One region of the Fictibacillus sp. 23RED33 genome, then DNA from elsewhere that is predicted to be linked to it. Evidence: riboswitches for the same ligand, from Rfam matches in the RefSeq annotation. Region 1 holds a riboswitch; each other region holds the start of a gene.
The links. Region 1 has a riboswitch for cyclic di-GMP ahead of IHV09_RS08800 (S1C family serine protease). Riboswitches for the same ligand answer to the same signal wherever they lie in the genome.
Positions count from the first base shown of each region.

Region 2: linked by a shared signal. The riboswitch ahead of IHV09_RS22735 (methyl-accepting chemotaxis protein) and the one ahead of IHV09_RS08800 (S1C family serine protease) in region 1 are both predicted to bind cyclic di-GMP.
Region 3: linked by a shared signal. The riboswitch ahead of IHV09_RS04265 (GGDEF domain-containing protein) and the one ahead of IHV09_RS08800 (S1C family serine protease) in region 1 are both predicted to bind cyclic di-GMP.

Region 1 is NZ_JACZDX010000002.1:65,915-70,134, forward strand. It holds gene IHV09_RS08795 (alpha/beta hydrolase) at 1-781, shown strand, start outside; gene IHV09_RS08800 (S1C family serine protease) at 826-2,127, opposite strand; cyclic di-GMP riboswitch class I at 2,211-2,296, opposite strand; gene IHV09_RS08805 (ribulokinase) at 2,514-4,151, shown strand.
Region 2 is NZ_JACZDX010000017.1:5,230-9,449, forward strand. It holds gene IHV09_RS22050 (replication protein) at 1-701, shown strand, start outside; cyclic di-GMP riboswitch class II at 2,100-2,183, shown strand; gene IHV09_RS22735 (methyl-accepting chemotaxis protein) at 2,192-2,998, shown strand; gene IHV09_RS22060 (hypothetical protein) at 3,726-3,944, shown strand.
Region 3 is NZ_JACZDX010000001.1:796,317-800,536, forward strand. It holds gene IHV09_RS04250 (N-acetylmuramoyl-L-alanine amidase) at 37-693, shown strand; gene IHV09_RS04255 (hypothetical protein) at 1,077-1,436, shown strand; gene IHV09_RS04260 (serine/threonine protein kinase) at 1,544-2,197, shown strand; cyclic di-GMP riboswitch class I at 2,276-2,364, shown strand; gene IHV09_RS04265 (GGDEF domain-containing protein) at 2,550-3,500, shown strand; gene IHV09_RS04270 (GGDEF domain-containing protein) at 3,569-4,220, shown strand, end outside.

The DNA.
Region 1 (4,220 bases):
TGCGATGTCTTATGCGGCAAGACACCCTGATCTTTTTGTAGCTGCAGCATCATTTTCAGGTGTACTTGATACGAACCTAGATCCTGAGTTTTTAGAGAAGACGATCTTTCAGAACCAGGAAAAAGTACCACCTGGAACCGTTTGGGGTGACAGAGAAACGAATGAGATCATTTGGAGAAGCCATAACCCTTGGGACCTAGCAGAAAACTTGGAAGGTGTAGATCTTGCCATACACACGGGAACAGGTGAAGCGGGCGGACCGTTGGATGGTGGTTTGGAATCTCCGGTTGAAGAGACTTGCTTTGTGATGTCAACGAGTCTTCATAATCGGTTAGATGAACTGAATATTTCACATGTGTGGGATAGTTATGGACCAGGTTCTCATACGTGGGGCTATTGGCAGCGCGATCTGCACCAAACGTTGCCTCGGTTCATGGATATCTTTAATAATCCCCCAGAAGCGCCGATTCCTTTTCAATATAAGTCGGCTGAATCATCCTTTTCTATCTACGGCTGGGATGTTACATTCGATCGAGATAAAATGGAGTTTGCTAGATTATCCGACGTGACGAAGAAAGGATTCAAACTTCAGGGGTCAGGGAAAGCAGATGTTCAGACAGCACCTTGGTTTAAGCCGAACGGAAAGTATCACGTGAAGATTAAAGGTGATCGAGGTGCTAAAGTTGTGAAGACACGGGCTGATGATGAGGGAAGATTGCGTGTTGAGTTGGATTTTAGTTCGAAACATGTAGGGGATACAGTGTCGGTTCGTATAAAATAAAAACAAACAGCGCTGCAGTTGCAGTGCTGTTTGTTTGTAATGTTTTAATTAACCATTTCTCCACCTAATAATTTAAGTCTATCATCTTCCATTCCGACCACATAGCTCATGGTATAAATGGAAGTTTGTTCAGTGTCATTTACATATTCTTGTGCCTCTAACGTAATATCAACTTGATATGTGCCATCACCGTTATCGCTCACGTAAGAATTCGTAATAGTAGTATATATTGTCTGTGCATATCCTTCAGTAAATACTTCTAATGAAGGAGAAGAAGCTTTCCAGTTACCGCCAATCAGATCGTAAGCTAGCTCATATTCTCCAGCATTCACATAATTATAGTATTCTTCAACAGTGTATACCGCATCATCAGGTGTTACTTCGTAGGAAGACTCATACTCTTCATCGTAATCTTCATAATATTCATCTTCCTCGTATTCTTCATAAGGCTCTTCGCTGTATTCTTCATCCATACCGGTGTTCGTGTCAGAATCTGATCCATCCTCATAATATGCACCTTCATCGTTTTCATCCTCAGAAAGGTCTCCATCATACTCTGGTATTTCGTAATCAAAATCATGATCTTCTTCATATGGCTGAAGATTCATCGGGTTCTTTGACCATTCTGCTAACGTCGGCAATACGGCATACAAAGGAATGCTAAATCCAATATTGTTTTCTTTAATGTATTTGACAGAGTTAATACCAAGCACCGATCCGTCTATGCCACTTACAATCGGTCCTCCACTATTACCCGGTGAAATAGGTGCAGTAATTTGATACATATTCTCATAGTAGTAGCGATCTAGCTGGAAGGAGCGATCTAATCCACTGATGATTCCTACAGTTACTGTGTTTTGCAAACCGAGTGGACTGCCTAATGCTACTACATCGTCACCAGTTTCTGCTTTCTCTTTTTTTATCTTTAATGGAGTAGTATTTGCTAACTCTTGAACACGAATCAGAGCGATATCTGTATGATCACTGCGTCCAATCACCTTACCCGTATACGTTTGCTGATCGCTCATGCGGATGGTTACGCTAACTTCATATCCTACTACATGGGCATTCGTAACAATATCTCCTTTGTTGTTATAGAGAAACCCTGAGCCTTGGCCGTTGGACGTCTCAATTTGCACAACCTTGTCTTGAGTTGCTTTTATTATAGACTTTAAACTTGGCTTTTCTTTTGCAGCGACTTCTTTTGTTATCGTTGTGGTTTTCACTTCAGTTACAGCAGGCTTTGCTTGATTTTGTGGAATCGTTGTAAATAGAAAGTAGGCTAGAGATAACCCGCAAATGAGGACAATAGTGACCAATGTAGAATGGAAGAGAATTTTTTTCATCGAGTCTATTTCACCTTTCAAAATGTATGCCTATAAAAAATAAAAAACCTACAATCTAGCCGTAGGTTAAATGCGAATATACCTTTAGCTGCCCGGCTGTCGTAGTGTGAAGCACCTTAGACCCGTGGCTTTGCGTCCTTACTTTTCAATAAGTTTGCCTTTATATGGTTATCATACTTTTATCCTATCATATATGGAAAAAAATACAATATAGCATTAACTTTTCGTGACTATAGAACCATTACATGAATATCTTAAATCTTGTTAGTAAATTTTAATTGTTTATATTTGCACACTACCGAACTCATTTATGTTCATTTATGTTGAGAATTCCATACATATTCTATATGATTATGGAAAAGCGCTTACATAAGAGGTGAGTAAAGATGTCCGGTTATTCTATTGGTATTGATTTTGGCACGGAGTCTGGACGAGTACTTGTGGTTGAGGTTAACACTGGATCCATAAAAGCCATAAGTACCGTTCCCTACAAACACGGGGTAATGGTCGATGTTCTTCCAACAGACCAAAGTGTTCAGATTCCTCACGATTTTGCTCTGCAACATCCTCAAGATTATCTCGATGTGTTATACCATGGTATTCCTACTGCTATGAAAGAAGCTAACATCCGTCCTCATGAATTGATTGGGGTTGGAATTGATTTTACTTCCTCAACATTTCTCTGTGTGAAAGAAAACCTAGATCCTTTATGTTCGCTAAAAGAATATGAAAATAATCCTCATGCTTGGGTAAAACTTTGGAAGCATCATGGGCCAAAAGAAGAAGCGAAAGCGTTGTTGGATAAAGCCTTATCTGAAAAAAGTGAATGGCTGAAAAGGTATGGTTTCACAGTATCAACAGAATGGTTTATTCCAAAATGTCTTGAGACGATTAATCATGCACCTGAAGTATATGAAGCTACCGACTACATGTTAGAAGCGGGAGATTGGGTCGTTGCAAAACTGACTGGAGAAGTGGTAAGAAGCAATTGTTCTCTTGGATTTAAAGCCTTTTGGAGTGAGGAAGAAGGCTTTCCCAAAAAGTTCTTTGAAGAATTGAATCCTACTCTAGGGCAGATGGTACATACAAAGTTACAAGGAAAAGTAGGCAAAGTTGGCCAACGAGCGGGTGTCCTTACAGAAGAGGTGGCGAACTCATTAGGATTACCTAAAGGGTTACCTGTTGGAGTCTCAATCATTGATGCTCATTCTGCTCTCCTTGGTGTTGGTGCATCACGTTCTAATCAACTTACGATGGTAATGGGAACATCTACGTGTCATATGACGCTAAATGAAGAATTTATTCAAGTGCCTGGCATCTCAGGGGTGGTGAAAGATGGCATCCTACCTGGTTTTTACGCCTATGAAGCGGGTCAATCGGCTGTTGGTGATCTCTTTGGATGGTATGTGAAACAAGCTCCATCTTCTTATGTGGAGGAAGCCAAGAAACAAAATCTATCTTTATTTACTTATCTGGAATCCTTAGCGATTCAAAAGGAACCAGGGGAAACTGGCTTGATAGCATTAGACTGGCATAATGGAAATCGATCCGTATTGTCCGATTCCAACTTAACTGGAACTTTAATAGGTCTCACGTTGCAAACAAAGCCAGAGGATATTTATCGGGCATACCTTGAAGCTACAGCGTTCGGGTCAAAGATAATTATTGATAACTTCGAGTCATGGGGAATTGCGATTGACCGTGTATATGCTTGCGGCGGGCTGCCACAAAAGAACGAACTGCTCATGCAGATTTATGCCGATGTCCTTAACCGAGAGATTCATGTGTCTTCCACAGATCATGCTTCCGGAATCGGCGCGGCCATGTTAGGTGCTGCTGCAGGAGGATTGGAGTTAGAGGAAGTCGTACAATCTATGAATCAACCTTTTCTAAAGACTTACTATCCAAAGCCGAACCATGTTGAAAAATATGAGACTTTATTTAAACTGTACAAAGAGATTCATGACGAATTTGGCTACAAACGTCCTCATGTAATGAAACGGTTAAAGCAAATGACTGTATAGGGGTAATTGAGGTTTTTTTACAATAAACGTAAAGGGTGCTCCATTCCATTTAAACTGAAAGAAAGCTTC
Region 2 (4,220 bases), on a different contig from region 1:
TACTTCGTGATATTCAAAACGAATACTTACCAGATCTTCAACCAAAGAAAAAGACACGAGGACGTCGTAAGACTGTTGAAAGGCTTTTTAATACATACTCATTACACCATGCGCGTCTGCTTGATCTCGTGAAGCTTGTGGAACTGCGAAACTTTGATGTAAAAGGATACCGAGAGACCATTCTCTTTCTCTATCGATACTGGCAGTGCTGTTATGTGGCAGATCCGGAGGAAGCTTTAAGGCAAACACTAATCTATAACTCACAGTTTTTGGAACCATTGGCTGAAAAAGAAGTGATTCGTGCCACCAAGAGTGCGGAGAAGGCATGGAAAGCCAAAAATAGCGAAGAGGCGAACACTGTAGCCAAAGAAAAAGGCTATCCAGGAGCCGGCTACAACCTAAAGAACGCTAAAATCATCGGATGGCTCGATATCACGGAAGACGAACAGGTACAGCTGCAGACAATTATTGGACGTAACGAGAAGAGAAAACGTAATACTGAAGCTAAAAGAGAACAACGACGAAGAGAGGGAATGAAGCCTCGTAAAGCGTATCTTGATGCCCAGAAGGAAAAGACAGAGGACAAGCTATGGTTGTTGCAGAAAGCTATAAATAAATATCCAGATACAACACACGAAGAGTTAGCGAAACTATTAAACATTGAAAGATCTTATGTAAGTAAGTTACTCAAAAGGCTTTAAAATTGTAAAAAAATGTATGTGACAGGTATGTCTCTTTATATTAAGGGGACGTAGTCCCTGCCCCTTTATGGGGCTTCTGTTTTTATTCGTACCTTTTTACATCTACAACCTCAGTTTGTATCACTCTCTGTGTTTGAGCGTGCGGATGTTACGTTTGTAGTCACTCGTGTAGATCCGTATTTGTTTGTAGTTCAGCAGTACGGGCTGTATAAGTTAAGCGTACTTTATAAGGGGAGGATTCTTTTGATTGAGGCTATTGTTTTAATCGGTTGTATCTTTATTTGTATTGCTTTAGATTATGGTGTGGAATATTGGAGAAGACATCGCTAATTGAGGGTTTAAAAAGTCTTTAATATCTGTTTAATAACTTATGCTTTTCTTTTACAGAGCTGCAAGTCTAAGTTTTCCTTCTATGACGGGCCCGAACACCAGGTTTTTTCTTGCTATCGCTTCGAAAATCAAATGACCCCACACAGGCAACATCATCCTATGTGGGGTCATTTGAACACCTGGTGGTCGGGCTGTTTTTTAGTTAGAAGTGGTTACTTTTTGGTAAGGTTTAATCTTATAGATTATAGCTATAAAACAATGAAGAAAAATCCATTTAAGTTTGTTTATTTGGTTAGGTTAAGAACATGGAAAAATATTTAATGAAGTGAGTTTATGTATGTTTATAGGCAGAGGAAAGTAGTAATTACATACGTAAATGGATAGATAACATAAAGGATAATCAATTTATATATGATTTACGCATCGATTTCGGTGTTTTTCCTTATGGATAAAGGCTTGATGCTGCTCAATAAAATATCGTAAACACCAGAAGACCTCACACACCCAACGTACACGGGTCTGTGAGGTCTTCTGGCACTCTTTTTAAGAGCAGCAACAAAGTAGTTTTTAGTACATGCTCTGAGAAGCTCATATTTTGGTTTTAAGAGATTTTTAGTTCGTGTTGATTTGAAATGCGTAAAATTTTGCGACGTGTATTCAAGGGCTATTTAATGTCTTTATATGAGGATATTTATTTATTCTCTTGATTTTCATACATGAATTATATATTCTCTCATTTCTTGAGGATCATTGTTTTTTTAGATGGTAATTTGTATTGTAATGGAGAAAAGTTAAAATTCACCATGTGTATAAAGTTGATATTTTTACAACGGTCTTGTCCTATTTTTCTAACCCTCCCGAAGCCAGGTAGGAGGGTATGGATAGGAAGGTTCCCCCGATAAGGATTGGGTCTTTATATCTTATGTGCTACATAAATAAAAAGTTACGTTTAGGTTTCTTAAGAAAAAAGATTCCTACAGATAGACATTGAGTTTTCCAGCAAGAACAATATGTAAATGGGAATAGTGAAGAACTAAAGTTAAATATTTATCTAAAAATGACGATGTTTTAAATAAAAGGTACTGTGATCATTTTTCTGTATTTGGGCGCTTGGAAAAATAGGAGTGAGTAGCGCAACCGACTATAGGGAGGAACACTTAATGATTAAGACTAGTACCCAAATTTTAGATTTAAATGCGCTTGTATCTGCTCTCGAAATCAACTTAGCAATGATTGAATTTAATTTAGACAGAGAAGTTATTTGGGTGAATGACAATTTCGCTCAAACGATGGGTTACAGACGTAATGAAATGATAGGATTGGATCATAAAAGCTTTTGTACAAAAGAATACAGAGAAAGCAAAGAATACATAAAATTATGGGAAAACCTTAGGTTAGGTGAAAAATTTCAAGAGAAGATTGAACGCATTGATAAAAATGGAAATATACTTTGGCTCGAAGTAACATATATTCCCATTTTAGATAACGAAGGAGCAGTAAGTGCAGTCCTGAAAATCGCAACAGATATTACAAATCGAGAGAATAGCACAACAAACATTATCTCTAAATTAAAACAGATGCCTAATGATTTAGTAGATATAGTAATCATGAATTCTAATGAAAAAATAAAAGCATTAGAGTCATTAAAAAAACAAATTGATTTAATTAGTCAAACATCAAAACTCATTAAAGATATATCTTCACAAACAAATTTATTAGCTTTAAATGCAGCAATAGAAGCAGCTCGGGCTGGAGAATACGGAAAGGGATTTAATGTTGTAGCTCAAGAAGTAAGGAAATTATCAGATAACTCTAAGGAAGCAATTCAAGAAGTTGACTTAAACATCAAAAACATTACAGCAGAACTTTTAACCGTTAATCATATAACAGAGGACTTGCAAAAAATAGTAAACGTTACAAAATCAGAAATAGATGAAACAATATCTGATTTTGAAGCTATGTTATAAGATTGTGCGATGTTTAGTTACAGCGCATCTTAATTGCATAGAAACGAGTGGAATCATACACACAGTAGGTTGTACACATATAGTAAAGGTATGACCGATAGAGTGCATCCCTGATATCACCAGCGCTGTATTGGTTTTTTTCAGCTGCCGGTTAAGGGGGAGAAAACATGAAAAAAAGAAAGTGTCCATGTCTGAAAAAGACTCCTTTGATCAGACCTCTACATTCACTACCACCTATCGTTTGTAAAAAACGATGTTGCCACTCTAAATAATAATGTATACCGACCGAGTTCTCCAAACAGAACGCGGTCTTTTTAAATCCTGACAAATAAAAAGAGAAGCCTTTTTATAGACTCCTCTCTTGTAAAACGGATCGAACTTAGTGATGGTTACGATGACAGCTGCATCTTTTCTTTTCGTATCGTTTACACTTGTAGTAAACGGTACGAGAAGGTTCGCATTTTCTTTCGTGTCTTCTACGACAACAACAGTTTCTATAGCCTATGATTATTCCCCCCCTAGAAAAATAATCCGACCCTATTGAACGGATCCGGTTCCTATATGCTATGCCGGTAGGGACAAGTTGTATAGACGATTATGGTTATTGTTTAAAGTATTCTATTCTCTATTCGTGAGTCGTTAGAGATATTTTTTAAGATTAGAAATTAGTTAGAGAGTATACTTCATTTATGTTTTTGAACCCCGATATCTATTAGGGGTGATTATAATGGGAAGTAATTTACTTGGAGATGCTGAACTTTCTATTTCTGTGATTCCTTTCGTTTTTTTATTTGTTATATTAGTTGTGATTGCTGTACTGATCAGGATGTTATTTCGTTGGTTGCCGAGACAAGTATTTAATTTCTTAGTCAGTTGTGGTTTATTAGCTGGTGCGTTTTTATGGGGCTATCTCACGTTTTACGCAGAGTGGTTTCCCTATTTTTAGGGGTAATCTTTCAACGAAGCAAATCAATGAAATCGAGAGAAAACGGAAGATCGTAATTTTTAATTATGTAGCTTTTTTGAACGTATTTCCCGAACGCAAAAACCCTGAATTTCGCCGAAAATGGCTGGATTCAGGGTTTTGTTTTTTGTTTTGGTTCCGCAAAGGATTTTTATGTTAACTAGATTTGTATAGAGTATTCATATCTTCTTTCTCATTTTTGAATATTATTTTTCAAATATTATGCCTATTTTATTGAATATTAATCTTGATTTCAGT
Region 3 (4,220 bases), on a different contig from region 1:
AAACACTTCTAATTTAAATAAATGGGAGGTGTTGGTATGAAAGTAAAGTATCAGATTACAACTAAACATATTAATAAAGAATGGAAGCAGCGTCCAGGAGGTAACCGTATACCACGCTATGCGGTTGCGCACGATACTGGTAACCCTAACTCTACGGCTCAACAGAACTACGAATATTTCAACAGCAGACAACTAGAGGCTTCTGCACACGTATTCATAGATGATAAACAGATATTGATGATCATTCCATTGCAAGAAAAAGCTTGGCACGTTCGCTCTAACGTATCGGATGCTAATGAATGGGCGATTGGAGTAGAGTTATGCTATGGACCTTCCATAGATTTTAACAAAGCTTACAGCCGTTATGTATGGTTTTTTGCGTATTTATGTGAGATGTACCAATGGGACCCTGCGCGGGACATAAAAGGGCACTTTCAGCTAGACCCAAAAAGAAGGACAGATCCTTTAAACTGTTTTCATCAATATGATAAAACATTTCCATTTTTCATTGAGGATGTTAAGTATGAGCTAAAAAAGTTTGTTGTTAACCAGAACGAGTTTAAAGAACTTGTCACTGCAGAAGAAAAGCTCTATAAGGTGCAGATTGGGGCATTCACATCTAGAGAGAATGCCGAAAACCTTTCTCGAAAAGCTAAATCTGCAGGATTTGCTGTTCATATTGATTACTCCTAGAAACAATCAATGCGAAAACAGCCTCGAGAGTAGTTGATTTTCATTCCAGGTAATAGTAAATAAAACAAAAATACTTGCCTCTTAAGTAAGGCAGGTATTTTTTTCTAGTATAAAAAGAACGTTTGTTCGCATATAATATAAAAAAGGAGGTTGCTTCATGACTAACTTATTAATGAGATGCATTCAAGAACGGGTTGGAATAGAAATGATCTACCTCTCGCAAAAAGGTGATATCTCGCACCGTTTTGTAATTCCATACTCTTTCGACGGTCATATAATAAAGGGATACTGCTCGGCAAAAAAGCAGATTCGAAGTTTTCACATAAGAAACATATTATCCGTACATTCACGTTTTTTGTCTTCTTGAGATTGGGGGGATTGTCGTGCAATATGGAAGCGAAGAAGAGCGTTCGCTTATTGAAAAATTTGTGATGTATCCGATTTTACTTACAGTGTTTAATCGCGATCTGCAGATTATTTGCGGCTCTCCATTTAAATTGAGACAGCCATACGTTGCATTAGTAGAACAAATTATGAATCAAATCAGCAAAGATCTATTTGATGTACGAATTGAATTGAGAAAAAGAAGAATTAAAGTTATGGATGCACGCCGTGAGGAAGATATTACAGAATATGAAATCTTTATTAGGGGTTATCGTGAAATTATGAGGTTTCCAAACATTCATCTAAAAAACAAAGCAGAAACACTTATGCTTTCTTATCTACAAGTGACCGTAGAATAATGGATAAAGCATGCCAGTTTCATTTTCGATAACATCTGTATACAATGAACGTATTGCAGAAACATAAGATGATGATAATAGGATTAGAATTTGAATTGAGGAACCTTATGGAACACTTTATCCAGCTAGCTAGACAATTGAACAGAGAAATAATGATTGAAAGCCGCAGCCCATTTGATCCGGTATGTCCGGTGAATACACCACACCCTTGGCAGATGCTGGGCTGTGGGAACTATGCAGCGGTGTTTTCACATCCTGAACATCCAGCATATGTAGTTAAGATTTACGGCAGGGATGAGCATGGATTATTAGAGGAAAAAAAGGTTTATGATCGACTAGGAACACACCCTGGATTTTCTGTTTGTTATTATTCCGAACAACGTTTTTTAATCTTAAAACGTATTGAAGGAATGACTCTGTACGACTGTGTGCATAAAGGTGTAAAAATTCCTGAAAATGTGATTTATGACATCGATGAAGCAGTGAGGCATGCAAAAGACAAAGGATTGTTTCCTAACGATGTACATGGAAAAAATGTCATGATATCCAATAATAGAGGAATTATTGTAGACGTATCTGATTTTAGCCGATACGAAACTTGCAGGAAATGGAAAGATTTAAGGAAAGCTTATTTTACTTTTTACAAGAAAACGCTGTATTACTTTCCAATAAAGATTCCTTATATTGTTTTGAATGGAGTAAGGATTGGGTATAGGTACTATAGAAAGTTAAAAATATCCAAAAAACAAAGCCTAAAATAATAGGATTAAAGAACTATTAAAATCATTGGCACAAATTACCTTAGTAGGATATAATAACTATAAATCAATAAAAACCTTTGTTATTAAGGGCAAACCAGTTGAAAAGCTGGGACGCAAAGCTATGGGCCTAAAGTATGGTGAACATGCAATGGCAGCCGGTTGCCAAAGGGAAACGGACTCGTGTTTAGACACAAGCGTTTCTATGAAGCTTTATTCTCGTATTTTGTAGTTTCTCTGCAGGAATAATGTGTTCATAGAGGTTAAAAGTATCTAAAACATAAATTGAAGCCATTCCCTTTATTAGGTGATGGCTTTTTGTATGTAATTTTTGAGGGATTTGAGGGGTTGTAGAATGGAAAACTTCCAACTAGACTTACGCGCACTCAAAAAAAACTTGTTACCAGAATTTATGAAGTCTATTCCAGCCATGATACATACACACAAAGAACATCTAAGAAAAAATGAAGACTTTCATACGTTTCTAAACGGTTTTGTTGAGCAATACGAGAAGATACTAGAGAAATTTTTACGCGGGATTGTACATGCAGTGTTTTTAGAAGAAGAACGATTCAAATCCTTTTTAAAACAAGGAGAGCAGAAAGCGTTTCGATCAGGTATTCATTTTTTAAGGCATCAACGAATTCCTCATCAAGCACTTGCGTGTTTTACAACGAGTATTAGTGAATCCGTTTTATTTGAAGTGAAAAAAGCAACGTCCAACGAGCCGTTAGTTATACAACTATTTATGTTAGATCGCTGGAACCGGATTTCTCACCATGCTGTTACAGGATTTCTAAGCGGTTTCTCTTCTCAACAGTTTAAAGATCTTAAGGAGATTAGCATTCGTGATCCATTAACAAATCTGTATAATCGTCGCTACTTTTATGATTGTTTAGAAAAGGAGCTAGAAAAGGCAAATAGACTTAAGCTTCCTCTTACACTTGTCATGTTTGATATCAATAACTTTAAATTAATCAATGACGAGCTAGGGCATCACGCGGGTGACGAGATACTTCAGCAGATCGCAGAACTTTCAAAGCGACTAAAATTGTTCTCTGGATTTAGATTCGGTGGAGATGAATTTGTTTTTCTCTTACCAGGAATTACTGAAGATGAAGCATACATCTTAACTGAAAAACTAGAAAGTCAGCTTATCGTTTGGAATGAATCCATCTCATTGGCATATGGTGCAATAGAATTACTTGCAGATGCATGTGAAAACATAGACTATTACCTGCAGCTTGCTGATGAGCGTATGTACACGAACAAAAGAGCTAGAAGTGAGAATAAATCACTGATTTGATCATGTAAAATAATGGGCCTTTCTGCTATGTTTTTCGCAGATCGTATAACGTAAAGGAAGTTGAATGCATGAAAGATTCATTTACGATTACGGAACACCGTTCTGAAACCATATCATCTTTGTTACGGTGGTTCTTTTTAATTCTTTGCATACCTGTTTTTTATTATCAACCTATATCAAGCGTTTTGAATTATGAAACGGAAACTTTTCCGATCCTTTTTATAATCGGCATTATATATATGACATCCACACAAATTGTATTACACCGATTGCCAGAGACGTCACTGTACTACCGTGTTTTTACAAGAGGTGGAATTGTTTTTGATTGTCTTGCTTATGCATGGTTGATGCAGCTTACTGGTGGAGCTGATAGTGCGTTTGTTGCTGTTGGTTACCTAATCGTTATCCATGCTGCTCTGTATTGGAGGTTAAAGGGCGCTTTTATAGTAGGAACAGTGAGTTTTACCATTCTCTGTTACTTTTTTATAAGAGATAGTGGGTATATGAACACGCTCTCTTCCTTTGAATTTTTAATGAAGAGCATCTTCTTATGGTTGATCGCTTTTTACGGCGGTGTGATTGCCTCAAAAGAAAGACAATATTATTTCGAGAAGAATATGTATCAGCTTCAATCTGAACAAGACTATTTAACAGGTTTGCTGAATCATCGGAAATTTCAAGAGGACGTATTGGAAAAAACAAAACAGAATAAACCTTTTA